Linked DNA regions of Symmachiella dynata. The main gene of each other region encodes a partner of the protein of the gene in region 3 in a complex. Links are inferred from orthologs where the notes say so. Each region holds a gene or a part of one and is shown on either strand. Other genes may lie near its edges.

Region 1 (5,237 bases), 5.1 Mb from region 3 along the record:
CGCGGCCAACTCTTGGGCTTCGGATTTCCCCGCACCGCCCATTGCCGACCCAAACAGCCAGAAATCGAAACCGTATTCCTGACAAATCCGCGACCATGCTGCGGCCATCTCTGGGCCAGTCAATTTGGCATGCGGACCATCAAGCCCTTCGAGCGAAAACGATGTCGTTTCGAACGCATTGGCACCGAACACCGCCAATTCTCGCATGTATTGTTCATAAGTCTCAGCCGTCCAAGCATCATAACAATGGGCCAGGTTGCGAAAACCGATTTGATGTCCTCGATGTGGGTAGCGCGGTGCGGTCGCAATCCGGTAGTCAGCGGGAAACTCGATGGTTTGGGGTTTCATCTTCAACTGCAACATGAACCGCCCCACAGCAAATAGCACACCGGGTTCGTCATACCCGGCCAGCACCACGATGGGAGTCGCGCCCTGTTGGTTGACGGCAATGGCAAAACCTTCCGCCTGCTGGGGCACTTTCATGGCGGCGACGAACTCTCGCAATTCCGCGGGAGCTTTGTCGGCGCGACAGAGCACGATGACCGGCGCCTTGCTTTTGCCAAGTGACGTGCCATGGGCCAATTCGATTCCGGTCCGCTTGGCGACTTCTTCGGTGAGCACACGTCGCGCGGTCTTGACGACAGTGCCGTCGTCGGGCATGACGATCTCTGCTTTCGAGAGATCAATCCAATCCGCCGCCAGCGCGCGGCTGGTCGACATGGTGGTCAGCAGGACAACTGAAATCAACGTAAGAATTGACCGCATGGTGAGCATGACCGCCCCTTCCGATGAAATGCGAGGACAACCTCAAGAAGTGAGGTTGCTCAATGGGGTGAACTGCAATGGAGTTTCTTGCCACTGCAAACTATCCCAACCGAGGCTGCATAGCAACGGTCTCGCTAGACTTTGAGAGGGGAGCGTCGGCGGCTGGCCGTCACACACATTTCAACATGTCGGTCAAGTAATCCAACACGCCGCGGACATCAACATCTATCACGACGTCGATGTTGGTCTGCCATTGCTCGGTCGCGCGGCGGTCGAAGACCGTCATGCCGCGGGTCAATTCGCCGCGCGTCTCGACGTCGATCACCATCCGCTGTGTCTCGAAAAACCGGGGATGCGTGATGAATGCCAGTGCGGCCAATTCGCGGAGTTGAATTCCCTCCAAGCCTAAGTGCTCATGGTGGGACCGCAAATAGTAGGCGAGCGTTTCGTGTAAAAACGCTTGCTGCGCAGACTCCGGTTCCAGACCCAACCGGTTGAATTCCTCGAACGTCATCACAACTTGGTTACTGACGTCCAACGGCACAATGGTTTTGGTGGCGGGGCTATTGAGAACGTTGCGCGCAGCGGTGGGGTCGTAGAACATGTTGAACTCAGCCGCGGCATTCGCATCGCCGCCGACGGCCACCGATCCGCCCAGACAGACGAGGTCACCCAACAAATTCAAAAAGTCGGGGCAACGTTCGCAGGCAACTTCAACATTAGTCAGCGGGCCCAGGGTCAGCAGTGTGCACTCATTGGGACTGGCCCGCACGAGGTCGGTCATCAATTTGGCCGAATCATGCCGATGATGCAGGTCGGCGACTTCGATTTGGCGGTCACCCAAGCCGGACGGGCCATGCAGCTTGGCGATCTCACTAATCGCTTGTGCCTTGTCGGCGGTCGGTTTGGCCCCGCTTTCGGCAGCGGCTCCCATACGGGGCCGTTTGTCGGGGTCGATTTGTTCGACAATGGTTTGCAGATTGCGAGTGGCAACGTCGGCCGGGACGCAACCCGCAGTCGCGGTGAGGGCGACGACATCAAGTTCGGGGTCGCACAGAGCCGCAATGACGGCTACGGCATCGCCAATTCCTGGGTCGACGTCAATGATCAGCTTTCGAGGCAAGAGAAAACTCCTGAGTTGCGATCGCTCGTAACACTTTTTGTGGCAGAACGTTGCGCATTCTATGACTCTCCCGGAATTAGGTCAATTGCGAATGCGCGCTCTGCGCAACCCAGAATCACCGCATTGGCAACTCGGCCTGGGATGCGTTTTTTGTTATGGTGTGTTGAGGAATCAAATGCCGCCCATCAATGGCGCAAGTTCGCGCGATGGCCGATCGATTTGTTAGGGGTTTGGATTTTTCGATGAGCCATCTTCCATGAGCAATTTCACCGACGCAATCGTAAAACTTTTGCAGCGCCTGGACCTTTCCGCCCAAGAAATGCGGGACTGTGTGGGCGGCATTATGGACGGCCAATGGACGGCCGCTGAGATCGCCTCGCTACTGACGGCCTTACGGATGAAGGGCGAAGCCGTAGGTGAAATCGTCGGCGCGGCTCAGGCGATGCAGGAACGTGCCGTATCGGTGACCAGCGATAAAACGGGTTTGCTGGACACATGCGGGACCGGGGGCGACAAGCTACACACCTTTAATATCAGCACCGCCACGGCGATCGTCGCTGCGGCACTGGGCATCCCGGTCGCCAAGCACGGCAATCGCAGTGTGTCCAGTTCGAGCGGTTCGGCAGACGTCTTAGAAGCTTTGGGCGTAAAAGTCGACGTTCCCGTGGCGACCGTCACACAATGCCTGGATGAAATCGGCATCGGGTTTTGCTTCGCCCCGTTGATGCACGGAGCCATGAAACATGCGGCGCCAATCCGCCGGACCTTGGGGTTTCCTACGATTTTCAATCTGCTAGGACCGCTAACCAATCCGGCTCGCGCTGAATTTCAACTGCTGGGGGCCAGTCGCAACGCGACCGCTGAGATCCTGGCAGCAGCCGTTGCCCAACTAAAACGCTCGCGGGCACTGGTGGTTTGTGGCAATAACGAATTGGACGAAGTCAGCCTGTGGGGTACTACCCTGGCCTGGGAAGTGCGTGGCGAAGAGATATCGCAGCACGAATGGACAGCCGCGTCGTTTGGCGTAGACGAATGTTCAGCGGACGACCTGCGTGTGGAATCCGCTGAGGAGAGCGCCCAGGTGATTCAGGCGATTTTTGCCGCAGAACCTGGACCGCATCGAGATGTGGTCATTGCCAACGCCGCCGCGGCATTGCTGGCTGTCGGCAAAACCGAGGATCCCCTGGAAGCCGCCACAACAGCAGCAGAGGCGATCGACTCTCGCGCTGCGGAATTGGTTTTGGCGAAACTGGTCGCCATGACCAATGCGATTTGACGTCCAAAAATTGAGTCATTTGGCGGGAATTCTAGAATTTTATGCCGAGCGCGAGCACCAAGCCACAAATAGGGCGAACAGTGCCGCCAGCCAAGCCGTTCAGCAACGGGCACGGGTATTCCCGGAAATGAGAAGCGGCGCATGTGACTTGCAGCGGGACCTTCACGTCATATAATTCAAGGTGAACGACTTTCACCTGAGTTGTGAGTCGTTAGCAGCGAGTTGGTTATCAGATTGGACAGTTGGCAACTTCCCCACAAGCCAAACGGGCGGGGAAGTGATGGTAAATCGGAGTTTGTGATGCGTGAATGGTTTCGGAATATCTGGGTGGCGGTTTCAACCGTAGTCAGCGGGATGTGGGTCACGATGCGCACGATGCGTAAAACCTACGGCCGTCGAGCCTTTACGCAAGTTTACGAATACCCCGAAGTCCCGGTTCCCGTCAAAGCGCGGTATCGCGGATTTCACCGCTTCGACCTGACAACCTGCATCGGCTGCGACAAATGCGCCGCTGCCTGTCCGGTGGATTGCATTTATATCGATAAAGTTAAAAGCCCTGTCGGCAAAGGTTTTCGGATCGAAGGTTATACGATTGACTACACCAAATGCATGTTTTGTGCATTGTGTGTCGAACCTTGTCCGGTCGATTGTATCTTCATGGGGTCGAACCACGACTTGAGCAGTTACGGCCGCGACGGTTGCGTGGTGGATTATTCCAAGTTGCCATTGGAAGTCGCATGGGGACAAACTACGCTCAATCCTACGGCTGTCGCGGAATCCAAAGTGCTCTCCGAACCAGTCTGGGTCAAAGGCGAACCAAGTCCGTTTGAACCGGCGGAATCATAGTCATTTGCGAGATACGCGTTATCACTTTCCTTTCAAAACCCACACGACGGAATCGCGACACAGAAACAACGATGGCTTTCAGGTTTTGAAGCTCATCACTAAAACCGCTGCCAAGAACGAGCATGCTTTTCGTAGGACGACCTGCATGTCCGTCACAGCAGCCTATTTCATACAATTGGCCTCACCATGGATTCCACAACATTCGATGGGAAGCTCTTCACGGTGGAAGAGGCCCGCAAAACCCTACCGTTAGTTCGCGCGATCGTCGGCGACATCGTGCGTCAGGCGAAGGACGTTCGAGAACGTCAAGATCGGTTGAAGCATCTGCATCACTCGCAGGTCAAACGGTCACAAGAGAGCGACGCCGACAATCCTTATCGTGAGGAAGTTGAGCAGATCGAACAAGAACTGCGCCGCGATGAAGAAAAGTTGCAGGAGTACGTCGACGAACTGCAGGAACTTGGCGTTGAATTCAAAGACTTCGAGCGTGGTCTCGTCGATTTTCCACACATGATGGACGGCCGGGTGGTTTACCTGTGCTGGCATCTGGGTGAGGAAGAACTCGCGTACTGGCACGAAGTGGACGCCGGATTCTCCGGACGTCACTCACTTCTAGAAGACTCGCTGACAAGCGAGAAGCCGCTGGATACGCACGACGCGAGCGAATGAAACATCCGCTCGAATTTAGCAAGCGGTAAGAAATAACGACTCAGTAAAATAACGACTCGGTAACGGTGCACCGACTCCCTGGATACGTAATAAGGCAATCGCAAGACAATGACGGATTTGGTCGGACACTTTTTGATGTTCTCGCTGGTCGGCGTGATTTTTCTTTTAGCTCCGTTGCTGATCGGCCTTTTGGTTCGTCCCAATAAGCCGACGGATGAAAAAATCTCCGTCTACGAGTGCGGCGAACCGACCATCGGCACCAGCTATATTCAGTTTGACCTAAGATTTTACGTGGTCGCATTGCTGTTTATTATCTTCGACGTCGAAGTCGCCTTCTTCTTTCCCTGGGCGATGATCTTCGGCGGCTCCATGCAGCTGGCCGATGCACAACTCGATCACCGCGCCGAACTGAGCGCCAAGCTGCTCGATCAACCCGCAACCGCCGCGACGCATGAAATTTCCCGGCAAACCGCCATGGACATCGGCTTGTTGGGCGTCGGAGACATTCTCGTCTTCTTCTCCGTGCTGCTTGTCGGTTTTGCCTACGTCTGGAAACGG
Region 2 (5,174 bases), 580 kb from region 3 along the record:
TCGACCCATTCCATCAGCGAATCGCCATAAGCCATCGCCCGTTTGGTGACGAGGTTATAGACGTTGTTTGACCAGTTTTGGATCGTCGTGTAGCGGAACCGGCCTCCTTTTTTGACGATGACTTCCACCACCGCCGAGTGCAAGCTTTCGCTGCTATAGGTCGGAGCGGTACAGCCTTCGACATAGTGCGCCGAGGCGCCTTCGTCGACGATGATCAACGTCCGCTCGAACTGACCCATGTTTTCCGAGTTGATGCGGAAGTAGGCCTGCAGCGGAAATTCGATATGCACGCCCGGCGGAACGTAGATAAACGATCCCCCCGACCAAACAGCCGAGTTCAAGGCGGCAAACTTATTGTCGTTGGGCGGAATGACCGTGCCGAAGTATTCACGGAACAATTCCGGATGATCCCGCAAAGCAGAATCGGTATCGGTGAAGATCACCCCCTGCTTTTCCAGGTCTTCTTGCAGGCTGCCGTAAACGACTTCCGACTCGTATTGCGCTTTCACGCCGGCGAGATATTTCTTTTCCGCTTCGGGAATTCCCAGACGGTCGTAGGTCTTCCGAATGTCATCAGGAACGTCATCCCAACTCCCTTCGGGACGGTCCGATGCGCGGACGTAGTAATAAATGTCCTGATAGTCCAACTGCGACAAATCGCCGCCCCATTCCGGCTGCGGCTTATTGAAGAATGTCTCCAGTGCTTGCAACCGAAAATCGAGCATCCATTCCGGCTCTTTTTTCATCTCGGAGATTTGCCGGACGATTTCCTTATCCAAGCCTTTACGGCTTTTGAAGACGTACGCCTCTTCCGAATCGTGAAATCCGTATTGGTATTCACCGATATCGGGCTTGGCTGTGGTTTGTGTGTCGAGTTCGGTCGTCATGTCGTTATCGCTCCCAGCGTGAATTGAACATCACGCGGTTTTCTAAGCCCGTTTCAAAACCCGATTGCGCTGGCTTGCGAGGCTGTTACACTCAGATTTGCAAATGCGCCAGACAGGTTTGAAGCAACTTGATATTCAGCCAGCAACTTGTTCAGTGACTTCTTCGGCAGCCGCTTCAGGATGACGTTCGCGGACACCAGCATAACCTTGATTGTGCAATTCGGCTGCCAACGATGCGTCGCCGGTTTCGACGATGCGTCCCGCTAGCATCACGTGCGTGAATTGCGGCGTATTGAATTCCAACAAACGTTCGTGGTGGGTAATGATCAACACACCCATCTCGGTACTGCCGGACAGACGAGCCACACCTTCGCTCACAACGCGAACGGCATCGCTGTCCAACCCGCTATCGGTTTCATCCAAAATCGCGAATTTGGGGTTGAGCATCGCCAGTTGCAGAATCTCCATCCGCTTCTTTTCGCCGCCGGAGAAACCGTCGTTCAAATAGCGTCGGGCGAATTCCAGATCCATGCCCAACTCTTCCATTTTGCCTTTCAGTTCCTTACGGAACTCCCGCATCGGAATCAGGTTTTCGCCTTCTTTACGATCCGGATTCCGGACGTTGGTCACCGCATGCCGCAAAAAGTCGGCCACTTTGACGCCGGGGATGGTTACCGGGTATTGGAATGCCAGAAACAGACCGAGCCGCGCCCGCTCGTTCGGATCCAAATCGACGAGGTTCACGCCGTCGATTTCTACCGTGCCTCCGGTGATTTCGTATTTGGGATGCCCCATCAATGCGAAAGCCAGTGTGCTTTTCCCTGAGCCGTTGGGGCCCATCAGAGCATGAACTTCGCCTTGGCGGATGTCGAGATTGACTCCCTTAAGAATGGGAGTGCCATCAACGCTGACCCGCAGATCTTCAATTTTCAGTAAACTGCTCATTCCGGATTCGCTAACTTGCCTTTCAGCATTTTTGGTTTCATGAGTCCCTGGTGGTTGCAACCAGGGTTCGTCGCTCGTGACTCGCGGCGTGGCGAATCAGACTTCCAGAACTTCGGGAATCGCCACTTGGCCACTGTGATGCGGCACCGGCAATTCGTCGATTGCCCCTTTGGCAATACGCTTGGCTTTGATTTTATCCTGCACCCGCATCAGGCCTTCCAACAAGGCTTCGGGACGCGGAGGGCACCCGGGGACATAGACGTCGACCGGAACAACCAAATCGACCCCCTTGACCACGTGATAACCATATTTGAAATAAGGACCGCCACCCACCGTGCAAGCGCCCATGGCGATGACGTATTTGGGGTCGGGCATTTGTTCGTAAAGTCGACGCACGCGGCTGGCCATCTTGTGGGTCACCGTGCCGGCAACAATCATCAGGTCGGCTTGACGCGGAGTTGCACGAAACGCACCCGCTCCAAACCGATCCAAGTCAAATCGGCTGGCTCCAGCGGCCATCATTTCGATGGCACAGCAAGCCAACCCAAACGTCATGGGCCAAATACTGGACTGCCGCGCCCAGTTCATCCCTTGTTCCAACGTAGTGACCACAACGTTTTCTTCAAAGCGTTCGTCGATCCAGGCCATTTGAGGTTGTCTACTTTCGAATGTCTACGGAACTAAAGTGGCTTGAACAATGCATTTGTGTCCAGCCAGGACAAGTCGGCGTCTTTGTGAACCGCCGACCGATTATGTCCACTTTAGCAACTCTGTCCTCTATCGCAATCCATGGGGACTACCGAGAATCTGCTGCGTTATTAACAGGGGGAGAAGCCACTTCTGCCGGCTCAAATTCGCAGCAGGAATGACCATCTAAAAAACATTGGGAAAGCCTGAGCGGCACACCCAAAACCTTTTCGAAAACTTCTTCTTCCATTTCGCAAATCCCGCGATCGCTATCCGCCAATTCCTGGTAGGGACAGTTATTTTCGCGGAGTACCGGTAACTCGGACGATTGATCGACTTCGACGTCATATCCGCGTTTCGCTAAGACCTCACCCAACTGCTGGAAGCGATCTCGCAACTGCGGACTGTTGACCGCATGTGCGTATTGCGAAACCATCGCATCACGGATCCGCGATTCAACCTGAGCACGGACTGCTTGGTCGGGGATACTCTGCAATTCCCGCCAAAGCACTAGTGCCAAATCGCCGTAATTGTCCCCCAACTCACGTTGTCCCGCCTGCGTGACGCGATAAACGTGATGCGGACGACCGCGCCCTTCGCGGACAAGATCACGGCCCACAAATCCCAAACCCTGTAGCCGAACCAGCCGGTGGCGCACGGCGGTTGCCGTCACCCCCAACTCTTTGCAAACCTCCTGCACGGTTCCGCAGCCGAGCCGCTGCAACCGTTCCAGAAACTCGCGATCCTGACTCTCAAGTGTTTTCTTCATAAGGATTTACAGCCGATCATTTGCGTTGCTCAGGCAGGAAATACACCCTCGCTACAACGTTATCCTATACATTTCAAGTAATATTGACAACTAAAAATGCGAAAAAGAATATCAAGGCGTCCCAATCGATGTCTTTGGCATAAGAATCTAGCGAATCGCGTCCCAAGAGTAGCCAAGGCTCAACTCCAATTATTGCGATCGAATATATTGTGAGTAACTCAGGTGAAGCTTCAATCGCTATCTCAAAATCATCCCGTCAAACCCTCGTTTTGTAACTCGACAATTGAGATTTGGAATCCACTGGAGCCTCGCAGCAGCAACGGCACGGTGTGTTGACTGGCACAATCACAGTTTCTTCATAAAGATGGGCCTGTTATATTCGTTCGAGCGCGGTCCCCTTTGGGGCCTGCTGCCGGTCACCACTACCTGGAACCGAAGGGGAAATAAGTTCGACATGCGCAAAACCTTTTCCTGCGTCATCGTGGCCCTCGTCGCGGCAACGTTTTTCGCCTTCCCCCCACCCTCCTCCGCTCAAGAGACCCCCTCACCATCGCCTAGCGAATCGGCCGCTGAGGCCAATGAAGCGACCGAAACATCCCCAGCTGAACCTAAAACGTGGATCGACAAGGTCGACGAGTTTTTTGGGAAGTACCTCGTGGCGCCGGTCGCGACCTTCGCGTTTTACCCCGTGCCCTATTACGACTTTTACGCCGGGGAATGGCGGCCCTATATTGATCCGGCCACAGCCGACCTGCCCCAGGACCAACAGGTACTGATCGGCACCAAATTGCCGGTGGTCGTAGTGTGGCTCGTCGTCGGGGCGATCTTTTTTACGATACGTATGGGCTTTATCAACATCCGCGGCTTCTGGCATGCGGTGCGGGTGGTGAAGGGGGACTACGACGATCCCAACGACGTGGGCGAGGTCTCGCACTTTCAGGCGCTCTCCTCCGCACTGTCAGCGACCGTTGGTTTGGGAAACATTGGTGGCGTGGCAATTGCCGTCGGCACCGGCGGACCGGGTGCTTTGGTCTGGATGCTTGTCGCCGGCGTGCTGGGGATGAGTAGCAAATTTGTGGAGTGCACGCTGGCCCAATCGTACCGGCACGTCGATCCGGACGGGCAGGTTTCCGGCGGTCCGATGCGGTATTTGGCCGATGGTTTGCGAGAAAAAGGGCTGGGAGTCCTCGGCAAATGCCTGGCAGTCATGTTTTCGATCTTCTGTATAATGGCCTCATTCGGCGGCGGCTGCGCGTATCAGGTGGACCAGTCGTTGGGCGCGATTAAAACGAAGTTCACTTGGCTTGATGGAAACGAACCCGTATACGGTTTGGTCATGGCTGCGGTGGTCGGTGTCGTGATTATTGGCGGCATTCGCCGGATTGCCGCGACGGCCGAAAAAATTGTCCCGCTGATGTGCGGAATTTATATTCTGGTCGCGCTCTACATTCTGTCCACCAACTTCGAACGTATCCCTTGGGCGATCGAAGAGATCTTCCGCACGGCCTTTCAACCCGACGCCGCTAAGGGCGGCATCCTGGGCGTGATCGTCATCGGCTTTAAGCGGGCTGCGTTTTCCAATGAAGCAGGGACCGGTTCGGCCGCCATTGCCCATGCTGCCGCAAAAACCAAAGAACCGATTCGTGAAGGAGCGGTGGCATCACTGGGGCCGTTTATTGATACGGTTGTGGTCTGTATGATGACCGGATTGGTGATCGTCATCACGCAAGTCTATGATGCGGCGAAGTATCCGGAATTGCAAGAATACGTAGTCGGCGATAATGGAGCGGCGCTGACTTCCGCAGCGTTGCAATCACAGGTCTCTTGGTTCCCCTATCTGCTGGCGGTGGCGGTCGTTCTGTTCGCATATTCGACAATGATCAGCT
Region 3 (5,122 bases):
TCCGTCTAATCCCAATGCCGTATAGTTTGCGAACGCCACAAAATTCAAATTCGCGGCATTGAGTACCAACTCCACTCCCATCAACACGCCGATCGCGTTGCGTTTTGTGGCCATGCAGACCACACCCGCCACGAACAGCACGGCTGAGATGAAAATGCAAAAATTGAGTTCGCTTCCCATACGTTCACTTCCGTTGTTTCACCGCAGAACAAGCGGCGTTTAATTTAGCTCGCTGTCGTTTTTGCCAAAGGGTCGACTCGTCGCTTGGCCCGTGCCAAATACGCCGCACCGACCAGCACTACCAACAGATGCACTGAAACAATTTCAAACGGCAGCAAATACCCCACGCCTGTTGGTTCGCCGGGTTGATTCAGATCCTTGTCGGGCCGGACTCCCAGCAACGCGAAACCCAGCGGTCGAATCGTGCGGCCTTGTTGAGCGGTCGTGTAACCTTCAGGACGGTTTTCCGTTGAATGTCCGCTGACGACCCCGTCGACCGCGTGCCAATCCACACCAAAGGCAGAGACCGTGATCAATCCCAGCAGGGCCGAACTGACGATTGCCGCCACCACCCATTCGGTCGGTGAGGTTTTCATCGTGACATAAGGTCCGCTGGCGGTCAGCATGATCCCGAAAATTAACAGGACCAATGTCCCGCCGACATAGACCATCAGTTGCACCGCTCCGACAAAGTCGGCCTGTAGCAGAAAAAACAGCCCCGATGTCGAGCCGAGTGAAATAATCAGCCAAAAAGCCATTCGCACGATGTTTTGGCTCAGCACGACACCTAAAGCGCCGCCGCAAACTGCGATCCCAAACACCCAGAATAAGAACTCCTGAAACATTACCGCCCCTCCTCTTCAACGGCCGGCAACGGCGTGTCAGGTTGTGATTGCGTGGCGCTGGAATCCAATTGCGTCACCTTGTCCGCGATCGCTTCCCCGAAAAACTGTGTCCGCCCGTCGCCTTCATTGCCCCCTTTGATTTGATACATGGCCAATGGCCACAGCACCGCACCCAGGAACAACGCGCAACTCATCGGCAGCAGATACTTCAGGCAAGTCATCATCACCTGGTCGATCCGCAAACGGGGAAACGTCCAGCGAATCCAAATCTGCAAAAAGACGAGCAGGCTGCCCTTGGTGATGAACACAACCATAAAGAACAGATTGACAATGTAACTACTCAGCCCCCAGGGACCGGCGGATTGCAGCGAAACCAAGGTGTTGTCTAAAGGAGCGATCCCGGTGTACCAGCCGCCCAAGAACAGCAAGACGGCGATTCCACTGACCGCAAACATTCCCGCATATTCTGCCATGAAGAAATACGACCAGCGAATCCCGCTATATTCGGTATGAAAACCGGCAACCAATTCGCTCTCAGCTTCTGCCAAGTCAAAGGGAGCCCGTTTCACACTCGCCGTAGCCACGGTGAAATACACAAAGAACCCGAGGAACGTAAACGGATTGCGGAAGATGAGCCAATCGGAAAGAAACCAACCCGATTGCATTTGCCCAATCTCAACCAAGTTCAGCGACCCGACTGCCACAATCGGAATCAACGCACAGATTGCCATGGGAATTTCGTAGCTGACCATCTGGGCTGCTTCACGCATTCCGCCAAACAGGGCCCACTTCGAACCGCTCGCATACCCGGCCAGAATGATGCCGATCACTTCGAGCGACATCACCGCCAGTACGAAAAACAGGCCGATGTCGAGGTTCTGGGCGATCCAGCCGTTGCTAAACGGCAGGGCGATGAATGCGGCGAACGAGGCGACGAAGACAATATAAGGTGCCACACGGAACAGCATGCCGTCGGCAGCTTGTGGGCACAGGTCTTCCTTTTGGATCAACTTGATCCCGTCGGCCAACGTCTGCAACCAGCCGAACTTCCCGCCCACCCGGGTTGGGCCCAGGCGGTCTTGGATGCGACCGGAGACTTTTCGTTCCAACCAGATATAAAATAGCGGAGCAACAGCGAAAAAGTTAACGATGATCACCGCGTGAATCAGCGCTACTATCGCCCATTTCCACCAGGCATCGGTGAACATATCACCGATGCTATCAATTCCAAACAACGCAAATGTCACAAAAGTGCTCCCCACCGGAGGCAGAAACGGACCAACTTCGCAGAAGTTGATGCGTCCGGACATAACTGACAGCGGTTTGTGCAAAACCTCAAGCGACGTCCACGCCGCTCGCCACAACTGAAAGCCTCAGCGCATAACGCTTTCGGCGAATTCAGCAAAGCGTGAACTATGCCACAACTGTTGAGGCGATTCAAGCGACCGGCCGCGCAAGCTCTTCATTTCTCAAAATCGAGAAGCACCCGACGGTCCCGGTCGCCCTCTCGATCAATTGGAATTGGGACGTGTCGACCTATAGAAACACCCGTGCCATCCAAAGATTCGTGGAGCTCAGGGGGGCGCTTGTCAGTGTCGTACCCTCCACATGCACGTTGTTCACAGTTTCAGCCTAGGGGGGAAGCGTCGTGGAAATCTGAGTCACGGCAACCAGCTCGCAAAAAAGCCACCAGTCCATCAGGCTGGTGGCTTTTTGCACTTATTAAAAACGGCGAGTCCGCTAGCTGACCAGCGTGCGGTCAAGACAACGGGGATTGCAGCGAACCCGCCGGGTAGGTAGTCAGTCGTTCTCAATTTTCGCTTTGCTGTCTGTAATTCTGTCTCCCCGTCATTCCGGATCTATTAGTTCAGTTGGAATTGCCACTCTCGTTAGTCATGGTTCGTGTTGCTGCTCACACTGAAACATAACCGCGATTTCCGTGCCGTTGGGGTGAGACTCTCGCAGTTTTAAGACGCAACCCCATTTATAGGAGCATGTTGGGGTGAATCGGATCTCGCGCATGGTGATCCGCAGACATCTAAATCTGTCATCGATTGGACAACGTTTGTCGCGTATTAGCGGCGCTTTGGGGCCAGTGTGATTGACTTTGGACCATCGGATGGGCCGGTGGCCGTGCAGCGAACCTCTACATGCGGCCTTCGGCGATCAAGGCGACACCGGGGGAGCCATCGCGTTGGCATTCTTCGTAGAGCTCTACCAGTTCAGGGAGCTTGTCAGGAGCATCGATCAGGCGGTACTTCAACTGCCACGCTTGCAGGATTGGCTCTGTAAAAACACGGGCCGAGTCGTTGGGGATCGCGTCCTGATTTAGAAAGCTGCGATAACCGACCAGCGCGAAAAGCGGCAGCTGGTAGTCGTAAATCGCGTTGCGGAGCGCGTCGCCCGATTCAAACAGCCCTGTGCACTGGATAATCACCAGTGGCTGCGCGCCGCCCATATGGAGCCCGGCGGCAATCGACCAAGCTTCACCCTCGCGACAAACCCGGATGAGTTCCAAGCCTTCAGCATCGTTCAGTGCCGCTTCCCACGCGCCAAACGTGCTGTCCGGAAGCCACACGACATGCGTGATGCCGAGCGATTTCAAGGTGTCGACAATTTGTGGACCAGAAAACATACGGTGAACTCAACGGCAAGAGACAGCGGATTCTCCAACGCAGCTCAAGCATAGCCGATATCACCTCAATACCACAGCGTCGACATGCCAGATACCCAAGAGCGTGTTTTCAAACCGCGGCGCATTGCAATGCGTTGAAGGCTAAAGCCGTTGCATCGAGAACCCCCGTGAACGGGACTGTTTCAGGGACGCGTTCCATTGATCGGGAACGGTTCTGTGATTTGCCTCGAACCGCGCAGCCCATAAAGGATCGGGTGCTTCACTCACGACGTAACCGGGAGGGCGAGGCTCCGACCGAGCCGCGCTGAACCATATCGCCCCCCTTGGCCATTTCAATCTCCAGCTTTTCCCACACTAAACGTCACAATGTGGCTCAGCAGGAGCTTCGCCCTCCCGGGGCGCTGGGTGGCAGTTGTAAAACGTAATTTGAAAACACGTTCTAAGAAACCGCCCGGTCTGACCTCAAGCCTATCGCCTCAGGCCTCACTCCTTCTTCGCAGTCGGTTTGCGCTTGAACTCAATCGGTGTCAACCACACAAACGGTTTGCCGGCTTCGTCGATATACAGCTCCCGTCGCAGTCGCGATTGAAAGGCGATGCGCTGAATGGCTAAGCCCCAGGTGGTTCTTTTGCGCGGAAACGTGACCTGGATTTTGTCGTAATCGATATGCCATTCGTTCATACCGGCGTGGTCCACCAGGATAGGAATCCCAATGGCCGACGAGGCCGCTTCCACCACGTCTGCCAGTGGTCGATCTTCTAGATCGACAGTGACGTATTTGAAAAGATTCGGTGCTATGCTCGAGCGAGACTTATCGTCCGGCCAAGGCCAACCGACTTTCCAAGGTTGTTTGGTCTTTGTGATATCGCGCACCGAAAGTTCCAAATCCCCGGTGGGAGTTCGTTGTGGCGTAAAGCAAAGTCCATAATGCCGCAACAGAATCGCCAATGCCGTACCCCGACTCAGCCCGGCTAACGATTGTGGAAACAATTCTTTGCTGCGCGGGTGGGCCATAATTTCCTTGGCATCAGGGGTGACGTGAATCGGCAAATCCCCCTGTTCCATATCAGGTGCGAACAAGACCATCGCCGCCAACAGATCTTTGCCCTTCGGGTCGATGGTGAGAGGACGTTTCAGCGGCAGGAGCACTTGGTCCAATTGTTTTTTGGTCAAACCCCAAGCAGGCTGCCCCTCCGGAGAACCTTGTGCTCCGTAGGTGCGCAGTTCGTCTAACCATTCCGCGAGTCTGCCGCCTTGCGAGAGTGAGAACATCCGCCCGGGAAGAATCAGGCGGCCTTGGCGGTCCATTCCGGCGATGACGATGACCCGCCGCACTGAGTTGCCAATATTTTTTTCCGTCACTCCCGGTTTATCACGCGGCGTTGCGCGGCGGATGCGAACAGCAACATTCATTTTCTGAAAGTACTCCGACCAGCGCTGCGCGGTCCGATTCGCGCCGCCATTGCCGGTGAGCAATTGGATCTCCAGATGCGTATCGGGCAGTTTGCTTGTGCGAGATGTTGTGCTGCGCGGGCGAGAATTCTGCGCGTAAGTTGCTGCAATCGGGGTGAAATACAGGCAGATGAGGCCCCAAATCAATCGACTGGATAAAATGCGGTGCATAGTGAAGATCTCCGTCGTG
Region 4 (5,196 bases), 5.1 Mb from region 3 along the record:
GCCGTGGCACAAGAAATTCAAGAAAAGGCCAAGCAGGACGGCCCGCCGGTTCCCGCGCCACTCCCCATCGAGCAACGTGAACCCGCACCTGTCGCGTAGCCCCGCGTCTCTCGATTGTCTTTGCGAATTCCCTTCTTGATCAGGCAACCCGCCACGATGAATGCCACAGAAATTCATAAGCAACTTGTTGAGAAATTTGGCGACAAAATCATCGCCGTCGACGCCGACGCTCTCGACCCCTGGATTGAAGTCGCCTCGGACGCGATTGTGGAAGTCACCACCTATCTGCGAGACGCAAGCGACTTGCGATTCGATGGGCTGAACAATCTGAGCGCCGTCGACTACTTTGAACCGGACGAAAAGAAGGCGGCCAAGTTCGAACACGAGCCGCACTTGGAAGTCGTCTACCATTTATACAGCTACACGCACAAGCATTTTTTGACGGTCAAAGTCAAACTCCCCCGTTGGCAAAACGACCAGCAAGGACAATTGCCGGAAGTACCCTCGGTAACTGGCGTGTGGGGCATCGCCGATTGGCACGAACGAGAAGCCTACGACCTGATGGGCATCCACTTCGCTGGACACCCAAATTTGCGGCGAATTCTCTGCCCGGAAGATTGGGTCGGTCATGCGTTACGCAAAGATTACGACTTTCCGCTCGAGTACCACGGCGTTCGCAACTAATCCTCGCCAGCGGCTTAGCGGGAGCCTCGCTCTTGCCAAGATGACATACGAACTCCGTGAGCAACTGCCGGCGGCACGGACTAAATTCAAACGACAACACAGCACCGCGAGACCGCGATGAGCATTCAAGTAGAAGATCCCCGGGTCATTGAGTTCGACGTCCGTACCGACGAGATGTTGGTCAATATGGGGCCGCAACACCCCAGTACCCACGGCGTGTTGCGATTGTTATTGCGGACCGACGGCGAAGTCGTGCACGAAGTCACGCCGCACATCGGCTACCTGCATCGTTGCGCGGAAAAAATTGGCGAGAACCTGTCTCCCCCACAATGGATTCCCTACACCGACCGGATGGACTATCTGGCCGGTATGAATATGAATCTGGGATTCGCGCTGGCCACCGAAAAACTCATCGGCATGGAAGTCCCGGAAAAGGCAATGACCCTGCGGGTGATGATTGCCGAATTGGGACGCATCGCCAGCCACTTGGTCGGCATGGGTGCCTATGGGCTGGACCTGGGCAGCTTCAGCCCGTTCCTCTACGCGTTTCGCGAACGCGAAATCATCCTCGATCTGTTCGAAGAAGTCTGCGGTGCGCGGCTGACCTACAGCTACATCACCGTCGGCGGCGCCACGCATGACCTGCCGGCATCGATCAACATTCCGCCCGGACTCGCTTCCTTGACCGGTCGTGATCCGCACGAACATGTCTCCTGGATGGAGGCAACCGAAATGTTCCTGGATTGGCTGGAGCCGCGGATTCTCGAGTACCACACGCTGCTGACTGAAAACTCCATCTTCATCAAGCGGACCGCTGCCATCGGCGAACTGTCGCGTGAAGACGCCATTAGCTACGGCTGTACCGGACCGGTGCTGCGGGGCAGTGGTGTTGATCACGACCTGCGTCGCGACGGCGAAAGCATCTACACCCGCATGTATGAAGGTTACGAGTACGAGATCCCGGTTGCTCCCTTTGCAAAAGCGCCGCCCGAAGCGGTCCTGGGTGACAACTGGTGCCGTTTTTATGTGCGGATGATGGAAGTTGTGCAATCGATCGGCCTGGTTCGCCAAGCGATGGCAAAATACCCCACAGCTGCCGGCGAGTACCGCGTGCCGTTCAAGTTGAACACCAAACTCCCCTCGGCCGAATGCTACTTGGAAACGGAATGCCCCCGCGGCCAGATGGGATTTCATCTCGTCGGCGACGGAAAAGCGGCACCGCTTCGCGCACGGGCCAAAAGCTCATGCTTCTGCAATCTGTCGGTGACCGCCGACCTCTGCCGCGGCTGCTTGCTGGCCGACATCCCATCGATCGTGGGATCGTTGGACGTCGTCATGGGCGAGATCGACCGCTGAGTCGCACTGGTTGTCGCACATTTTCGGCAACAAGTCCCAAGTCTAAGTCAAACCCGGCAAGCTGGCCAATCTGCGCGACGGCAATTGCTGTGTTTGACGGGCTGCGATTGGTCTAGGCTTCGAGCAGACGCTTCCATTCGCTATACTCTGCGGCGGATGTGGATTTTCGATCTGCAGGCGATTCCGCCACTTTGGAAAGACGCGCGACCGCGAGAGATGTTGGGGACTGCCCCTGAGTCTGATCGGTTCGTATTGCTTGTCGCGGCGTGATTCATTAAACCACATCCACGCGGCTATATTCCGTACATTGGTCGTTCCGCGCGGCGCGCACTTCGATGCGTGTCGGCATCATAAAACGAAGACGAGACGGCGAAATTCATGGCTAAACAAAAAACCCTCCACGAAAAATTGACCGAACTGACCAGCAATTTGTGGTGGTCTTGGCAACCCGAAGTGGGCGAAATTTTTCGCAGCATCGACCCGCTCCGTTGGTCAAAACTGGCACACAATCCCGTCATCTTGTTGCAGGAGTTTCCGCCCGAAAAGCTGGAACGCCGCGCCATGGAAATGGGCCTGAACACCAGAATCAACTGGGCGTACCGGCGCTGGGTGCGGTATATGGAATCGACCGATGCCTGGGGTGCGCGGCACGCCGGCGTGTTGGGACAACGGCCGGCCGCTTATTTCTCGGCCGAGTTCGGCCTGCATGAATCGCTGCCGATTTATTCCGGCGGACTGGGTGTGCTTTCAGGCGATCACCTGAAAAGCGCCTCGGACTTGGGTGTGCCGTTGGTCGGCGTGGGGCTGTTCTACGATGAAGGTTATTTCAACCAATACATCGACGATAACGGCTGGCAACAGGAATCGTATACCGAACTCAACGTTGACGATCTGCCGGTCCGGCCGGCATTGGATCCTGAAGGAAAACCGGTAGTGATTTCCGTCGCCACTCGCGGCGGAGACATTCATGCTCGCGTGTGGCGGGTGGATGTCGGCCGCGTCAAACTGTTTTTGCTCGACGCCGACATCGAACAAAACAAAGACGAGGATCGTCAATTGACCGCCCGTTTGTATGGCGGCGACCAACGCACGCGGATTCGTCAGGAAATTATGTTGGGCATCGGCGGTGTGCGCGCTTTGGAAGCGATCGGCATTCAACCGGGCATGTTCCACATGAACGAAGGGCACTCGGCGTTCGCGGGCTTGGAAGTCATTCGTCGACGGATCACCGAAGACGAACTTGGTTTTGACGAGGCGCTGCGGGAGACCGCTGCCATGTGCGTCTTCACCACGCATACCCCGGTTCCTGCCGGCCATGATCGCTTCGATGCAGACTTGGTCGAAGAACACCTCGGCCCATTGCGTGACGAATTGGGACTCAGCCACGATGCACTATTGGGTCTAGGACGCGTCGAACCACAAAATATGCACGAGTCATTTTGCATGACCGTCTTGGCGTTCAAACTCAGCCGACAAGCCAACGCCGTCTCCAGCTTGCACGGCGTCGTCAGCCGGCGCATGTGGGCGAATTTGTGGCCTTGGCGGAGCGAAGAAGAAATTCCGATCGGACACATCACCAATGGCGTGCATGTGCCGACATGGCTGGCGGGACAAATGCGATTACTTTACGACCGCGTGTTGCCGGATCATTGGTATTTGAACTCCGGCCAACCAGAGGTCTGGGCCGATTTTGAATCAGTTTCGCCGGGCGAATTGTGGGAAACCCACCAATTGCTGAAAACCCGTTTGATCGATTATTCACGGCGCAAACTGGTGGCCCAAGCGGAGCGTCGCAAAGAGTCGCCGGAGCAAATCGAAAAAATGCGGGCCTCGTTGGATCCACAGATCCTCACGATCGGATTTGCGCGGCGGTTCGCACCGTATAAACGATCCGATTTGTTTATGCGGGACTTGGATTTGTTGGCCGATCTGATCGGCGACGAAGAGCGGCCCATTCAATTCATCTTTGCCGGCAAGGCTCACCCAGCTGATGACAACGGTAAAGCCATCGTGCAGCGGATTCACCAGTTGTCCCAAGATGAACGTTTCCGCGGGCGGGTGGTGCTGCTGGAAAACTACGACATCAACCTCGGCCGGCACTTGGTGCAAGGGGTCGATGTTTGGCTGAACAATCCGCGGCGTCCGTTGGAAGCCTCGGGAACCAGCGGCCAAAAGGTGGTGCTCAATGGCGGGTTGAACTGCTCGATCTTGGACGGTTGGTGGGCGGAGGCCTACGATGGCAGCAACGGCTTCGCCATCGGCACAGGTCGCACGCACGTGAATCAGGAGATTCAGGATCAACGCGATGCCGACAGCCTGATGAAGGTACTGACCGAAGAGGTCGTGCCGCTATATTACCGCCGCGACGTCGACGATTTGCCGCAAGAGTGGATCAAGCGCATGAAACGCGCCGTGCGAACCTTAGGCTGGCGATTCAACGCCGACCGCATGGTGATGGACTACGTGCTGGAAACCTACATCGGCGCCAGCGGCGGTTTGTCGTGCGACATGGATCTGCATTAGCAACCAGCGCTTGTTGGTGACATCACAGAGATGGGGCTCGCTGCTGAATCGGCGGGCCCTCTTCTCCAGTGCGCCGGTTTGTAGGTGTATGCGTTCCTCCGGAGTCAAAACGACAAATGAACGTCGGCTGGGTTATCGATGCGGGGCTCTTTGATCATTATCGAGACCAATTGATTGCCGACATTCGCGCGCAAGGCCACGAAGTAAAACTGATTCACGATCCGAAGGCCGGCTACAACTGGGATGACGAAGGCTGTTCGTATCGTGAGATTTTTCCTCAAGATGCGTGCGCCGTCGTCCACGGTGACATTGAAATCGTGTCACGAATTTCACGCGAACGACTTTGGAAGCCAGGTGTTTTCGCAACCTTCGAAAACTTTGCATGCTCCTCCTATTATTGCCATTTTGGGGAACACCTCCTCAATAATGACTACATCATGCTGCCATTCGGTGAACTCCGGCGGTGCCGTGAATTCTTATTCGGCACACTGGGACGCGACGATAAGATTTTCGTTCGTCCTGATTCCCCGTTAAAGCTGTTCACTGGCCAAATTACTTCGACAACTACGTTTGATGCCGACATGGAGTTGATGGGCTTTTATGATGTCCCTGCCAATGCCCTGGTTGTCGTCA

Evidence for each region.
Region 1: the proteins of nuoH (region 3) and Mal52_RS01420 are in contact, whole or in part, in a cryo-EM structure (PDB 6ZJN), measured with the Thermus thermophilus proteins. The link is inferred for Symmachiella dynata from one-to-one orthologs. Residues at the interface, in WP_096411122.1 of Thermus thermophilus: Arg41, Phe42, Val44, Arg45, Met46, Thr296, Tyr354; in WP_096411123.1 of Thermus thermophilus: Thr2, Leu3, Lys4, Leu6, Ser9, Thr13, Tyr16, Leu17, Val22, Thr23.
Region 2: the proteins of nuoH (region 3) and Mal52_RS18585 are in contact, whole or in part, in a crystal structure (PDB 6Y11), measured with the Thermus thermophilus proteins. The link is inferred for Symmachiella dynata from one-to-one orthologs. Residues at the interface, in WP_096411122.1 of Thermus thermophilus: Arg36, Val44, Arg45, Met46, Gly47, Pro48, Asn49, Arg50, Val51, Leu57, Gln58, Ala61, Asp62, Ile64, Lys65, Ile67, Phe68, Lys69, Glu70, Ile72, Val74, Glu223, Ala224, Glu225, His233, Thr234, Glu235, Tyr236, Ser237, Trp241; in WP_096411117.1 of Thermus thermophilus: Arg16, Glu17, Gly18, Leu24, Leu27, Val28, Trp30, Gly31, Arg32, Asn34, Ser35, Trp37, Thr54, Asp55, Ala56, Asp59, Ala61, Arg62, Phe63, Gly64, Glu66, Val67, Phe68, Arg69, Ala70, Ser71, Arg73, Gln74, Ala75, Asp76.
Region 4: the proteins of nuoH (region 3) and Mal52_RS01400 are in contact, whole or in part, in a cryo-EM structure (PDB 6ZJN), measured with the Thermus thermophilus proteins. The link is inferred for Symmachiella dynata from one-to-one orthologs. Residues at the interface, in WP_096411122.1 of Thermus thermophilus: Ala224, Glu225, Gln226, Glu227, Ala295, Trp297, Phe298, Arg299; in WP_223903221.1 of Thermus thermophilus: Pro35, Ser36, Asp139, Gly141, Ala142.

The regions. Positions count from the first base shown.
Region 1 is NZ_CP036276.1:383,575-388,811, reverse strand. What follows is about bases 2,277-5,237. They hold Mal52_RS01420 (NuoI/complex I 23 kDa subunit family protein), read left to right. Parts: upstream 2,277-3,464; coding sequence 3,465-4,010; downstream 4,011-5,237. Other genes in these bases: Mal52_RS01410 (NADH-quinone oxidoreductase subunit A), read left to right, coding at 4,788-5,237; Mal52_RS01415 (DUF2203 domain-containing protein), read left to right, coding at 4,197-4,679; trpD (anthranilate phosphoribosyltransferase), read left to right, coding at 2,277-3,164. In the rest of the region: Mal52_RS01435 (hypothetical protein), read right to left, coding at 1-774; Mal52_RS01430 (nucleoside hydrolase), read right to left, coding at 935-1,888; more of trpD, read left to right, coding at 2,145-2,276. UniProt on the Escherichia coli protein: NDH-1 shuttles electrons from NADH, via FMN and iron-sulfur (Fe-S) centers, to quinones in the respiratory chain. The immediate electron acceptor for the enzyme in this species is believed to be ubiquinone.
Region 2 is NZ_CP036276.1:4,903,048-4,908,221, forward strand. What follows is about bases 705-3,602. They hold Mal52_RS18585 (NADH-quinone oxidoreductase subunit B), read right to left. Parts: upstream 2,481-3,602; coding sequence 1,929-2,480; downstream 705-1,928. Other genes in these bases: sufB (Fe-S cluster assembly protein SufB), read right to left, coding at 705-887; sufC (Fe-S cluster assembly ATPase SufC), read right to left, coding at 1,023-1,832; Mal52_RS18590 (helix-turn-helix transcriptional regulator), read right to left, coding at 2,629-3,288. Also shown: more of sufB, read right to left, coding at 1-704; Mal52_RS18595 (alanine/glycine:cation symporter family protein), read left to right, coding at 3,743-5,174. UniProt on the Escherichia coli protein: NDH-1 shuttles electrons from NADH, via FMN and iron-sulfur (Fe-S) centers, to quinones in the respiratory chain. The immediate electron acceptor for the enzyme in this species is ubiquinone.
Region 3 is NZ_CP036276.1:5,486,473-5,491,594, reverse strand. Bases 1-2,846 are described here. They hold nuoH (NADH-quinone oxidoreductase subunit NuoH), read right to left. Parts: upstream 2,156-2,846; coding sequence 845-2,155; downstream 1-844. Other genes in these bases: Mal52_RS20750 (NADH-quinone oxidoreductase subunit J family protein), read right to left, coding at 225-845; nuoK (NADH-quinone oxidoreductase subunit NuoK), read right to left, coding at 1-180. In the rest of the region: Mal52_RS20740 (thiamine pyrophosphate-binding protein), read right to left, coding at 2,992-3,480; Mal52_RS20735 (hypothetical protein), read right to left, coding at 3,964-5,103. UniProt on the Escherichia coli protein: NDH-1 shuttles electrons from NADH, via FMN and iron-sulfur (Fe-S) centers, to quinones in the respiratory chain. The immediate electron acceptor for the enzyme in this species is believed to be ubiquinone.
Region 4 is NZ_CP036276.1:378,358-383,553, reverse strand. The notes cover bases 1-2,920. They hold Mal52_RS01400 (NADH-quinone oxidoreductase subunit D), read left to right. Parts: upstream 1-801; coding sequence 802-2,040; downstream 2,041-2,920. Other genes in these bases: glgP (alpha-glucan family phosphorylase), read left to right, coding at 2,419-2,920; Mal52_RS01405 (NADH-quinone oxidoreductase subunit C), read left to right, coding at 157-684; Mal52_RS01410 (NADH-quinone oxidoreductase subunit A), read left to right, coding at 1-99. Outside these bases: more of glgP, read left to right, coding at 2,921-4,563; Mal52_RS01390 (ATP-grasp domain-containing protein), read left to right, coding at 4,680-5,196.